2 regions of the Bacteroides zhangwenhongii genome follow, and region 1 is predicted to be linked to the other one. Evidence: riboswitches for the same ligand, from Rfam matches in the RefSeq annotation. Region 1 holds a riboswitch; the other holds the start of a gene.
The links. A riboswitch is a leader RNA that binds a small molecule or an ion and turns the genes downstream of it on or off. The one in region 1 is predicted to bind thiamine pyrophosphate.

Region 1 (6,979 bases):
TATGACCCTCAAGGCCACTGCATTTTTGAAGTGCAGACAAATCCCAAGACCAAAACGGACATTTACCGAAGGACACGCCGTATCGGTGCCGACGGGAGCATCGAGAGCGATTCACTTAAATATATGGACGGAAGGTCGATTATCAGCACATACAATAAACAAGGCTTATTGACTGAAGCTAAAGAATATAATAAGAACGGAGAACTCCAAGCATACACAGCGAACAAGTATGATGAAAAAGGCAGATTGACCGCATCGCAACATCAGAACTTGCTTATGGCTAACTCCGCCGATCAAGTTATCTCCCAAAAAGATACTTATGAATATGATAAATACGGTTATTTGACTCAGATAGCTTATCTGCGTATTTTAGGCAATAACCAGAAAACGTCCGGTTACCTGACTTGTATGTATGATAAATATGGCAATCCGATTGACGGAAATTCTTATTATGAATATGATAATACAGGGCAATGGGTCTGCCGTACAAATCGCGGAAATCCCCAAGAGGTGGAACGAGTACAGTATATTTATAAATAAAAGTGAAGATACTGCGAACCTTTTACCAAATGCTTCTGTTATTATAGTATAACAAGCCATTTAAAACTTGTAACATTATGAATACTATATTAATGTCTTTAATTATGATGACCATGACTTACGAAATGCCTAAACTTCCTTACGCAAACAATGCGTTGGAACCTGTAATCAGTCAGCAAACGATAGATTTCCATTACGGGAAACATCTACAAACGTATGTAAATAATCTGAACAGCCTCGTGCCCGGAACCGAATATGAAGGTAAAAAGGTGGAAGAAATCGTTGCCACCGCACCGGACGGAGCTATATTCAATAACGCCGGACAAGTATTGAACCACAATCTATATTTCCTGCAATTTGCCCCCAAACCTGCCAAGAAAGAACCGACAGGCAAACTGGGAGAAGCCATCAAGCGTGACTTCGGCAGCTTTGAAAACTTCAAGAAAGAATTCAATGCGGCAGCGGTAGGATTATTCGGTTCAGGATGGGCCTGGTTGTCCGTTGATAAAAACGGAAAACTGCACATCACCAAAGAAGGAAACGGCAGTAACCCTGTACGTGCCGGATTGAAACCGCTTCTCGGTTTTGACGTGTGGGAACACTCTTACTATCTGGATTACCAGAACCGTCGTGCCGACCATGTCAATGCCCTGTGGAGTATCATCGACTGGGATGTGGTGGAAAACAGAATGTAACGGATTTACTGACTAAACTATACTTGAACAAGGTCGTTGTGATTTTCACAGCGACCTTTTTTAGGCTATATAGATGCCACCAACACAAATATCCGACAGAAAAATGAAAAAAAATCAACCGATTTAGTGTTTTTCTGTTTCTTTTTCACTTACTTTGCTCCCGTAAAGACAAAGGGGTGCCCCATGAGGGGCTGAGATTATACCCTAAGAACCTGATGCAGTTAGCACTGACGTAGGGATTGTGTTTCTTCTTATCGCCTTTCCGTAAAAGCACGCTCTTTGTATTTACTTTCAACTTATTTATTCTGATAGGACAATGAAAGTACAAGTGAACAACAAAGAGGTGGAACTTATCCCCAACTCTACCCTTACACAGCTGACGACGCAACTCGAACTTCCCGTTCAAGGTATTGCTATCGCGGTAAACAACAAAATGATTCCCCGTACCGAATGGGAACGTTTCGTATTGCATGAGAATGACAATCTGGTAATTATCAAGGCGGCTTGCGGAGGATAAGAAAATGATTAGTCTGCAATTTATCACACATCAGACCGAACGGTATTCATATTTCGAATCGGCACGTATGGCACTCGAAGGAGGGTGCAAATGGATCCAACTACGCATGAAAGAAGCTCCTCTTGAGGAGGTGGAACAAGTGGCGCTGCAACTGAAGCCACTCTGTAAGGAACACGAAGCTATCTTAGTTCTCGATGATCATGTCGAATTGGTCAAGAAACTGGAAGTGGACGGTGTACATCTGGGAAAGAAGGATATGCCCATCGACCAGGCACGACAGATACTCGGAGAAGCCTTTATCATCGGTGGCACGGCCAATACCTTCGAGGATGTCGTACAACATTACCGCGCCGGAGCCGATTACTTGGGGATCGGTCCCTTCCGCTTCACCACCACTAAAAAGAATTTAAGTCCCGTACTCGGTCTGGAAGGTTACGCTTCCATCCTTTCACAAATGAAAGAAGCGGATATCAACCTTCCGGTAGTAGCTATCGGAGGAATCACCAACGAAGATATCCCCGGTATCCTCCGCACAGGAGTCAATGGCATCGCCTTGTCCGGAACGATTCTCCGGGCGGAAAATCCGGTAGAGGAAACACGGAAGATTCTAAGTAATTCATAAATCAACATCTATAATTCTAAATTCCAAAAGACATGGAAAAGTTAGTAATTGCAGGACGTGAATTCAGCTCACGCCTTTTCTTGGGAACAGGAAAATTCAACTCCAATGAAATAATGGAGCAATCTATTCTGGCTTCGGGCACAGAAATGGTAACGGTTGCCATGAAACGTATTGACATGGACAACAAAGAGGACGATATGCTGAAACATATTATCCATCCGAATATCCAGTTATTACCCAACACTTCCGGTGTACGCGATGCGGAAGAGGCTGTGTTTGCCGCACAGATGGCGCGTGAGGCGTTCGGAACAAACTGGCTGAAACTAGAGATTCACCCAGATCCCCGCTACCTGCTCCCCGACTCTATCGAGACACTGAAAGCTACGGAAGAGTTGGTAAAACTAGGTTTCGTCGTATTGCCTTATTGTCAGGCAGACCCCGTGCTTTGTAAACGGTTGGAAGAAGCCGGAGCAGCTACCGTTATGCCTCTCGGCGCTCCGATCGGCACAAATAAAGGATTGCAGACCAAAGAATTCCTACAGATTATTATCGAGCAGGCAGGTATCCCTGTTGTCGTTGATGCAGGTATCGGTGCGCCAAGCCATGCCGCTGAAGCAATGGAACTGGGAGCTTCCGCCGTACTGGTAAATACAGCAATTGCCGTTGCCGGAAACCCGGTAGAAATGGCGAAGGCCTTCAAAACTGCCACCGAAGCCGGAAGACAGGCATACGAAGCGGGATTAGGACTGCAAGCGGACAACTTTATAGCCGAAGCCAGCTCACCGCTGACTGCTTTTTTGGATAAATAATATGAATAAGTAGCTGACTGCTAAAAGAACAATTATGGAACAAAGAATAAAATTTCCCCGCTCTCAGAAAGTATATTTACCCGGAAAACTTTATCCGAATATCCGCGTTGCCATGCGGAAAGTGGAGCAAGTGCCCAGTGTCAGTTTTGAAGGCGAAGAAAAGATTGTAACTCCCAATCCGGAAGTATATGTGTATGACACCAGCGGACCGTTCAGTGATACGGAAATGAGTATTGATCTCAAAAAAGGCTTGCCCCGAATGCGTGAAGAATGGATTGTCGGTCGTGGTGATGTGGAGCAACTACCCGAAATCACTTCCGAATACGGACAAATGAGACGGAACGACAAAAGCCTCGACCACCTGCGTTTTGAGCATATCGCTCTGCCTTATCGGGCAAAAAAAGGAGAGGCTATTACTCAGATGGCATACGCCAAAAAGGGAATTGTCACTCCGGAGATGGAGTATGTGGCCATCCGTGAAAACATGAATTGCGAAGAGTTAGGAATCAAGACTTATATCACTCCCGAATTTGTCCGCCAGGAGATTGCGGAAGGACGTGCCGTACTGCCCGCCAACATTAATCATCCGGAAGCCGAACCGATGATTATCGGACGTAACTTTCTGGTAAAAATCAATACGAATATCGGAAACTCGGCTACTACTTCGAGCATTGACGAAGAGGTAGAAAAAGCATTATGGAGTTGCAAATGGGGAGGCGATACGTTGATGGATCTCTCTACCGGAGAAAACATTCATGAGACACGTGAATGGATTATCCGCAACTGCCCCGTACCCGTCGGCACAGTCCCTATCTATCAGGCTCTTGAGAAAGTAAACGGTGTGGTGGAAGACCTGACTTGGGAAATTTACCGGGATACTTTGATTGAACAATGCGAACAAGGAGTGGATTACTTTACCATCCATGCAGGTATCCGTCGGCACAATGTCCATCTTGCCGACAAGCGGTTGTGCGGTATTGTCAGTCGCGGAGGAAGTATCATGAGCAAATGGTGTCTGGTGCACGACCGGGAAAGTTTCTTATATGAACACTTTGACGACATCTGCGATATTCTGGCACAGTATGATGTGGCAGTATCTTTGGGCGACGGACTTCGTCCAGGTTCTATCTACGACGCGAATGACGAAGCGCAGTTTGCAGAATTGGATACAATGGGAGAATTAGTGTTACGCGCATGGGATAAGAATGTGCAAGCATTCATCGAAGGCCCCGGACACGTTCCGATGCACAAGATCAAAGAAAATATGGAACGCCAGATCGAGAAATGCCACGATGCGCCGTTCTATACACTCGGCCCGCTGGTAACGGATATTGCTCCGGGATATGATCATATCACTTCCGCCATCGGTGCGGCACAAATCGGATGGTTGGGAACGGCAATGCTTTGCTATGTCACTCCTAAGGAACATCTTGCCCTGCCGGACAAAGAAGACGTACGTGTGGGAGTCATCACTTATAAGATTGCCGCCCATGCCGCCGACCTCGCCAAAGGACATCCGGGAGCACAGGTACGTGATAATGCATTGAGCAAAGCCCGGTATGAGTTCCGTTGGAAAGACCAGTTTGATTTATCACTTGACCCGGAACGTGCACAAAGCTACTTCCGTGCCGGACATCATATCGATGGAGAATACTGTACGATGTGCGGACCTAATTTCTGTGCGATGCGGTTGTCACGTGATTTAAAGAAGAACAAAAACTAATCACTAAAAATTATGTTTTCAGACGAATTAGAAAAAATATCTTGGGAAGAGACGACAAAAGCCATCTATTCCAAAACGGATGCAGACGTACGACGTGCATTGGGTAAAAAAGAGCACCTGGACGTCAACGATTTTATGGCATTGATTTCTCCGGCCGCCGCTCCTTACCTGGAAGTGATGGCACGCCTCAGCCAGAAATATACATTGGAACGGTTCGGCAAGACCATCTCTATGTTTGTTCCGCTCTATCTGACTAATTCTTGCACCAACTCTTGTGTGTATTGCGGTTTCCATATCAGTAATCCGATGAAAAGAACCATACTGACAGAGGAAGAGATTATCAACGAGTACAAGGCTATCAAACGTCTGGCTCCTTTCGAGAATCTCCTGCTAGTGACCGGCGAGAATCCCGCGGCAGCGGGTGTTCCTTATATCGCCCGCGCTTTGGACTTAGCCAAACCTTATTTCAGCAATCTCCAGATTGAGGTAATGCCGCTTAAAGCAGAGGAATACAAGGAGCTGACCAATCATGGCCTGAACGGAGTAATCTGCTTTCAGGAGACTTACAACAAAGCAAATTACAAGACGTACCATCCGAGAGGCATGAAGTCCAAATTTGAATGGCGTGTCAATGGCTTCGACCGTATGGGACAGGCAGGGGTGCACAAAATCGGTATGGGGGTATTGATCGGTCTGGAAGAGTGGCGGACAGATGTTACGATGATGGCTTATCATCTGCGCTATCTGCAGAAGCACTATTGGAAAACGAAATATAGCGTGAACTTCCCGCGTATGCGCCCGTCGGAGAATGGAGGTTTCCAGCCCAATGTCATCATGAACGACCGCGAACTCGCCCAACTCACATTCGCCATGCGTATCTTCGACCATGATGTAGATATCTCTTATTCTACCCGCGAAAGTGCGGAGATACGCAACAACATGGCAACACTGGGTGTAACGACCATGAGTGCGGAAAGTAAGACCGAACCGGGAGGATACTACAGTTATCCCCAAACACTGGAGCAGTTTCATGTCAGCGATGAACGGAAGGCCGTGGAAGTGGAACGTGACTTGAAAAAGCTGGGACGTGAACCTATTTGGAAGGATTGGGACCAGTCGTTCGATTTCAAAAGATAGGCTGATGCGATACGACAGACAAATTATACTTCCTGAGATTGGGGAAGAGGGACAGAATAAGTTGCAAAAGGCAAAAGTGCTGATTGTAGGTGTGGGAGGGTTAGGCTCTCCCATCGCTCTTTATCTGGCGGGTGCAGGCGTAGGCTGTCTTGGTCTGGTAGACGATGATTCGGTAAGTATCAGCAATCTGCAACGACAGGTCCTTTATTCCGAAGAGGAGCTGGGAAAGCCGAAGGCCGTATGTGCCGCCCAACGCTTGACCTCGCTCAACAGTGAGATTGAGACAAGATACTACTCTACCCGACTGACTGCGGAAAACGCATACCGTATTATCCAAGAATATGATATAGTGGTGGACGGCTGTGATAATTTCGATACCCGTTATCTGATTAACGATATCTGCATCGAGCAGGGAAAACCGTATGTATATGGCGCTATCTGCGGATTTGAAGGACAAGTCTCGGTTTTCAATTACGGAAACCGAAAGAAAAGTTATCGTGATCTTTATCCTGACGAAGAAGAAATGAAACGAATGCCTCCTCCCTCCAAAGGAGTAATGGGAATTACGCCTGCCGTTGTAGGAAGTATTGAAGCAACAGAAGTTCTAAAGATAATCTGTGGTTTCGGTGACGTTTTAGCCGGTGAACTATGGACAATTGACCTGCGGACATTGCAATCTAACAAATTTTCACTATAAAGGTTGGTTTCTGATATAGTTAATTAGTAACTTTGCTAAAGAATCCAATTTTAACAAAGGGAAATGAAATTAATTGTAGTCACCACACCCACTTTCTTCGTTGAAGAAGACAAGATTATCACTGCTCTTTTTGAAGAGGGATTGGATATTCTACATCTTAGAAAACCGGAAACTCCGGCCATGTACTCTGAACGGTTGCTGACTCTTATTCCGGAGAAATATCATCGACGTATTGTCAC
Region 2 (6,979 bases), 1.4 Mb from region 1:
TTCTGCAATTGGGCAATCGTATTCTCATCAAAACGCTTCCGGATTTCTTTGGCCGGTGTCCCACCTACTATCGTATAAGGAGGAACATCTTTAGTAACCACTGCCCGCGACGCAATGACTGCCCCATTTCCAATATGTACTCCTGCCATGATAACAGCTTCATATCCAATCCAGACATCATTACCTATTACTATATCTCCTTTATTATCCCAGGCAGAAGTTACATCTCCCTTATCTAAATTCCATTCCTCAAAAAAGATAGGAAATGTATAATTGGATAAAGAATTCAATGTGTGATTTGCACTGTTGAAAAGAAACTTAGCTCCACAGGCTATGGAGCAGAATTTTCCTATTATCAAGCGATCTTTATTAATCGGATAATGATATAAAACATTGTTCTTCTCAAAAAGAACCGGATCATTTACAAAGTCATTGTATATTGTATAATCACCTACGATAATAGCAGGATTCTTAATCACCGTATTCAGGTAAATAGTCTGAAAATCATTGGTACGAGGATATATGTTCGAATTCATTGTAATAGCTACTTTTATATGGTTTATTGAATAGAATAAATAAAATAACTTGTGATTTACGTTAAATCACAAACAGTTGTAACAGCAGAACTTTCTATTGTTACAATCCGTATGGGCGAAGCTATTTACAAAGTTGCCATTTCATTGTGTTAGCAGAACTGGATTTATATTACATAGCAAATATACAAGATAAATTTCAGACTATCACACAACGAACTAAATATGTATCCCATATTGATGCTTCACTTCGGCCATCACAAATGTACTTTCCAGTGAGCCGAGACTATCAATTGTCCCCAACACATTCAGAATAAACTCCTGATAGTATTTCATATTGGGAGCATGAATCTTCAACAGATAATCATAACTTCCTGATATGTTATAACATTCGGTTACTTCAGGAATATCCTGTATGATCCGTGTAAACTCGGCTGCTATATCCCTGTTCAGACGTCTAAGCTTCACACTGCAGAATACGACAAATCCCTGATTCAGCTTTTCCGCATCCAACACAGCAATATACTTCTTTATATATCCTCCACTCTCCAACCGTTTAAGACGTTCAAAAACAGGAGTTGAAGAAAGGCTCACCCGTGCAGCCAGCTCTTTAGTTGTCAATCGGGCGTTTTCTTGCAAAGTACGGAGTATTTGCAAATCGACTCTATCCAGTTTATCAAAAGTATCCATAAGAAAAATATTCTTCTAAAAGGTGATTTTTAGGAATAACGCAGATACATTATTCCATATAACGGCACAAAAATAGCATTATTTTCTATATTTAAGCCATATATTGTTCGATATATCTACATCCCATAACTTTGCAAGAAAATAAAGAAAGAATATAAAACTTAAAAAACATACGATTATGGCAACAAAGAATTTACATTTCGAGACTTTACAAGTTCATGTAGGACAAGAACAAGCAGATCCGGCAACAGATGCCCGTGCAGTACCTATTTATCAGACTACCTCTTATGTATTTCACAACTCCGCCCACGCAGCCGCACGTTTCGGCCTGCAGGACCCGGGAAACATCTATGGTCGCCTGACCAACTCCACTCAAGGAGTTTTTGAACAACGCGTAGCCGCTCTTGAAGGAGGAGTAGCAGGGCTGGCAGTTGCTTCGGGTGCCGCTGCTATCACTTATGCTTTCGAGAACATCACTCGCGCAGGCGACCATATTGTAGCAGCCAAAACTATTTATGGAGGAAGTTATAACTTACTGGCTCATACCTTACCCAGCTATGGCATCACAACAACATTCGTTGATCCAAGTGATTTATCGAACTTTGAAAAAGCCATTCAGGAAAATACGAAAGCCGTATTTATCGAGACGCTGGGAAATCCGAACTCAAATATCATTGATATAGAGGCAGTAGCTGAAATAGCTCACCGCCACAAAATTCCTTTGATTATTGATAACACGTTCGGTACTCCGTATTTAATCCGTCCCATCGAACACGGAGCAGATATCGTAGTACATTCTGCAACAAAATTCATTGGCGGACACGGTTCTTCATTAGGAGGAGTTATTGTAGATTCGGGAAAATTCGACTGGGTAGCTTCCGGCAAATTTCCACAACTAACCGAACCTGATCCATGCTATCATGGCGTACGCTTCGTTGATGCAGCCGGTCCGGCTGCCTATGCCATCCGTATCCGGGCTATTCTGCTGCGCGACACAGGTGCCACCATCAGTCCATTCAACGCTTTTATCCTGTTGCAAGGCTTGGAAACTCTTTCCTTGCGCGTAGAACGCCATGTAGAAAATGCATTGAAGGTAGTGAATTTCTTAAACAATCACCCGAAAGTGAAGAAAGTGAACCATCCGTCATTATCCAATCATCCTGACCATGCACTGTATCAACGTTACTTCCCGAATGGTGCCGGTTCCATTTTTACTTTCGAGGTAAAAGGCGGACAAGAAGAAGCACACCGCTTCATCGACAGCCTGGAGATTTTCTCCCTGCTTGCCAATGTTGCCGATGTGAAATCATTGGTGATCCACCCGGCAAGCACTACCCATTCACAGCTCAATGCACAGGAACTCGCCGAACAGGAGATTTATCCGGGCACCGTACGTTTATCAATTGGAACGGAACATATTGATGACCTGATTGAGGATTTGGATCAGGCGCTTGCCAAAATCTAACATTCAATCATTGAACTTTCCATGACTACAAGATGTTATACCAATATAACATTAAAACATTGCAGTTATGGAAAAATATTTAATACACAGTAACGAACTGCATCTGATAGACGCAGAGAAAATCCATCAAGCCGTAGAAAAGCTGGTGGAGTCACTCGATTTAGCCGCCGGATCTACTACAAACTTTAATCTCTATCAGGTCGTAGAAAATTATTTCAAGGATCTTGAAAAAAGAAGGAAAATCAATCACGTACTGGGGATTAAAGAAGACAGATACGAGCTAGCCGAAGATTTCGGTATTAAATAAAAGTAAATTCATTCAATCACACCAGACTATTGTTCTAAATAAAACGAGAGAGTTCCACAAAAGTGAGACTCTCTCGTTTTCTATTATATACGGTATGATAATCAGCCTTGATGCACTGTAAGCTGCGGGAACGGGAAATTGATACCCTTTTCATTGAAGGTTTCGTAAATAGCCTTGTTGATGTCGAAATAAACTCCCCAATAATCCGAGCTGTTCACCCAAACACGCGCTACTACATTCACACTGCTTGCGTCCAATGCATGAAGAGCTACAAATGGGGCGGGTTCATTCAGGATACGCTTATCGGCAGCAAGAATCTCATAAACGACTTCCTGTACCTTGTCATAATCTTCTCCATAATCGATTCCTACAATCCACTCTACACGACGAGTCACCTGATTACTATAATTGGTAACCACACCGCTACTCATCGCTCCGTTCGGTACATAAATCACTTTGTTATCCGCAGTAGTCAGAATAGTGTGGAAAATCTGTATTTCTTTTACTGTGCCCGAAACGCCCTGACTTTCAATCCAATCGCCTACTTTATAAGGTTTGAACAGCAACACGATCAGTCCTCCGGCAAAGTTCTGCAAGTTACCGGATAACGCCATACCGACAGCCACACCGGCAGATGCCAGCAAAGCCGCAAACGAAGTTGTTTCTACTCCCAAAGCACCGACAACCGAAATAATCAACAGAATAGTCAATAGGATATTCACCAAACTCCGGACGAAAGTTTTGATACTTATATCAACCTTTCTCTTATCCATCAAACGCCCTACAAATTTATTGAGCATCGAAATAAGGAAACGCCCTACGATAAAGACAATGACCGCTATCAGGATACGTTCTCCGGCACGAATACCAAAATCAATCAGTTGTTGGGTTATCAATGAAAGCTTGTCCAAACCTTCAGCGTTGGCAATCGCCTCTTTCATCAGCTCATCTGCGGCCACTTGCACGGAATCCGCAGCTTGTGTTGCTTGAAATAATAGTAACATAATCTAAATGTATTAAATGAATAAATGGTTGTTTGTCCTTTTCAACGAATTGCAAAGTTATATTGTTTTTAGCAAATCTAAAAGTTTTTTTTGCTTTCCTCCTGTAAATGCTGTATTTTTGCATCCGATTCACTGGTAGGGGTGCCTTAACATGACGGGCTGAGAACATACCCATAGAATCTGAACCGGGTAATGCCGGCGTAGAGAACTAACAAATAAGCAAGATGAAAAGAATTGTTATGATGGCCATCGCCTTATCGGGCGCAGGCTTTGCTGTCCATGCACAGACGAGTGCTAAAGCGGACAGTCTGAAAGTTGTAAACCTGCAAGAAGTGCAGGTAGTATCCACGCGTGCTACGGCGAAAACTCCGGTAGCATTCACCAATGTAAGAAAAGAACAGATCAGTAAACAGAATTTCGGACAGGATATCCCATTCCTATTATCTACCACTCCTTCCGTACTGACAACCTCAGATGCCGGAGCGGGAGTAGGATATACTACGATTCGCGTTCGCGGAACGGACGCTACCCGTATTAACGTCACCGCCAACGGTATTCCGATGAACGATGCGGAGAGCCACGCCATCTTCTGGGTAAATACTCCCGACTTCGCCTCTTCTCTGGAAGATATGCAGATTCAACGGGGAGCAGGCACATCGACCAACGGTTCGGGAGCATTCGGCGCCAGTATCAATATGCGTACGCAAAGCATTTCATCCCAACCATACGCCGAAGTTTCCGGTTCTTACGGTTCATTCAACACGCACAAAGAAACGGTCAAAGTCGGGACCGGGCTGATTAACAAATATTGGGCATTCGATGCGCGGCTCTCTAATATCCAGAGTGACGGATACCGCGACCGCGCCTCATCAGACCTGAAATCATATTTCGTGCAAGGCGGTTACTTCGGTGAGAGCACAACGATCAAGTTTATCACTTTCGGTGGAAAGGAGAAGACTTATCATGCTTGGGACGGTATCAGCAAAGAACAACTGGAGAACGACCGGACATATAATCCGAACGGAGTCATTCTGGATGATAATAAAGGAAAAGGTTATCCGATCGGCTTTTATGATGATCAAACGGATAATTACCGACAGACACATTATCAACTTCTGTTCAATCATATCTTCTCTCCGGCATGGAATCTGAATATCGCTTTCCATTATACCAATGGCTTCGGTTATTATCAGGAATACAAGAACGGACGTACATTGGAGGAATATGGTTTGAAGCCTTTCTACCTGCCGGATAACAGCGAACCGCAGAAGAAAACAAATCTCGTACGCCAGAAGTTGGTGGACAGTGATTTCGGCGGCGGTATCTTCTCTCTGAATTACCAGAATGAGAGACTGAACGCTTCGCTAGGCGGCGGACTCAACCGATACAGTAACGACCATTATGGAAAAGTTTTGTGGGTAAAGAATTACACCGAACAACTCGACCCGGAACATGAGTATTACCGTAATAACGGCGGAAAGACGGACGGGAATATCTATTTGAAAGCCAATTACCAACTGACCGGCAGCCTGAGTGCATACGCAGATCTGCAATACCGTTATATCCGTTATACGATTGATGGGGATAATGATAAATGGGACTTCACCGCTACTCCCGAGCGTTTGCAGCGACTGGATGTGAGAGAACACTTCAGCTTCTTCAATCCGAAAGCCGGACTTTTCTGGCAAATCAATCCGAACCACAGCACATACGCCTCTTTCTCGGTAGCTCAGAAAGAACCTACCCGCAACAATTATACGGATGGAATGTTTGACGAACATCCCACAGCGGAAAAGTTATTGGATTATGAGTTGGGATATACCTACCGTGGTGAATGGTTTACGGCCGGTGTAAACCTGTATTATATGGATTACACAGACCAATTGGTATTGAACGGAAAGACCAATGATATAGGCGAAGCGATGGCAGAGAACGTAAAAGACAGCTATCGCATGGGGATCGAGTTGTCATTAGGCGCAAAATTCAATGATTGGCTGCGTTGGGATCTTAACGGCACATGGAGCAAAAACCGTATCAAGAACTACGTAGGTTACGTGTATGATGAAAGCTTGGTGAATGGTGAGATTGTCGATGACCTATATACGCAGACAGCTATCGAGGGTGGAAACACTCCGATCGCCTTCTCTCCTTCTTTCATCGGAAACAGCCTGATTACTCTCGGCAGCAACGGACTGGAAATTGCTCTCCAGTCACAATATGTCAGCCGCCAGTATCTCGACAACTTCGGTACAAAAGAGAATTCACTAGACGCTTATTTCGTCAATCACCTGAGTGCCTCTTACTCCTTTAAAACCCGCCACACAAAGCGAATCACGATAGGAGCTACCGTCTATAACTTGTTCAATACGAAATATGAGACAAACGGATACTCCCAAAGTGTGGCACTTTATGAGAATGGGGATAAGACAAAAGCGTATGCGATAAAGCATGATCCACGCTTCTATCCGATGGCAGGTACCAATATTCTGGCACACCTCACGCTCCGTTTCTAAATAAAATACAGACTTGAATGATGGATATGAATTTCCTTGAAATATTCGGTACAGTAGTCGGTTTGGTCTACCTTTGGTTGGAATACCGGGCAAGCATCTATCTTTGGATAGCGGGTATCATCATGCCTGCTATCTACATCTTCGTCTATTACAAAGCGGGACTGTATGCAGACTTCGGTATCAATATTTATTATCTGATAGCGGCGGTCTATGGATGGTTTTTCTGGATGTGGGGACGAAGAAAAGGAAAAAGCCGAAAATCTGCCGACATGGAAAAAAATGGTAAATTGCAACAACTTTCTATCATCCATACTCCGTGTAGATATTATCTCCCTCTTTTCTTTGTATTTATCATTTCATTTCTCGGCATTGCCTGGATACTTATCGAGTACACCGACAGTAACGTGCCGTGGTTGGATAGTTTCACTACGGCACTAAGTATTGTGGGTATGTGGATGTTGGCACGC

Region 2: another riboswitch for thiamine pyrophosphate. It lies ahead of GD630_RS12660 (TonB-dependent receptor); the one in region 1 lies ahead of thiS (sulfur carrier protein ThiS).

The regions. Positions count from the first base shown of each region.
Region 1 is NZ_CP059856.1:1,800,359-1,807,337, forward strand. Features, by position in the region: gene GD630_RS07220 (RHS repeat protein) at 1-540, shown strand, start outside; gene GD630_RS07225 (superoxide dismutase) at 618-1,235, shown strand; TPP riboswitch at 1,398-1,491, shown strand; gene thiS (sulfur carrier protein ThiS) at 1,552-1,752, shown strand; gene GD630_RS07235 (thiamine phosphate synthase) at 1,757-2,374, shown strand; gene GD630_RS07240 (thiazole synthase) at 2,407-3,183, shown strand; gene thiC (phosphomethylpyrimidine synthase ThiC) at 3,218-4,906, shown strand; gene thiH (2-iminoacetate synthase ThiH) at 4,919-6,043, shown strand; gene GD630_RS07255 (HesA/MoeB/ThiF family protein) at 6,048-6,740, shown strand; gene GD630_RS07260 (thiamine phosphate synthase) at 6,804-6,979, shown strand, end outside.
Region 2 is NZ_CP059856.1:3,151,288-3,158,266, forward strand. Features, by position in the region: gene GD630_RS12635 (CatB-related O-acetyltransferase) at 1-536, opposite strand, end outside; gene GD630_RS12640 (Lrp/AsnC family transcriptional regulator) at 753-1,223, opposite strand; gene GD630_RS12645 (O-acetylhomoserine aminocarboxypropyltransferase/cysteine synthase family protein) at 1,402-2,688, shown strand; gene GD630_RS12650 (hypothetical protein) at 2,756-2,995, shown strand; gene GD630_RS12655 (mechanosensitive ion channel family protein) at 3,097-3,999, opposite strand; TPP riboswitch at 4,127-4,223, shown strand; gene GD630_RS12660 (TonB-dependent receptor) at 4,224-6,512, shown strand; gene pnuC (nicotinamide riboside transporter PnuC) at 6,533-6,979, shown strand, end outside.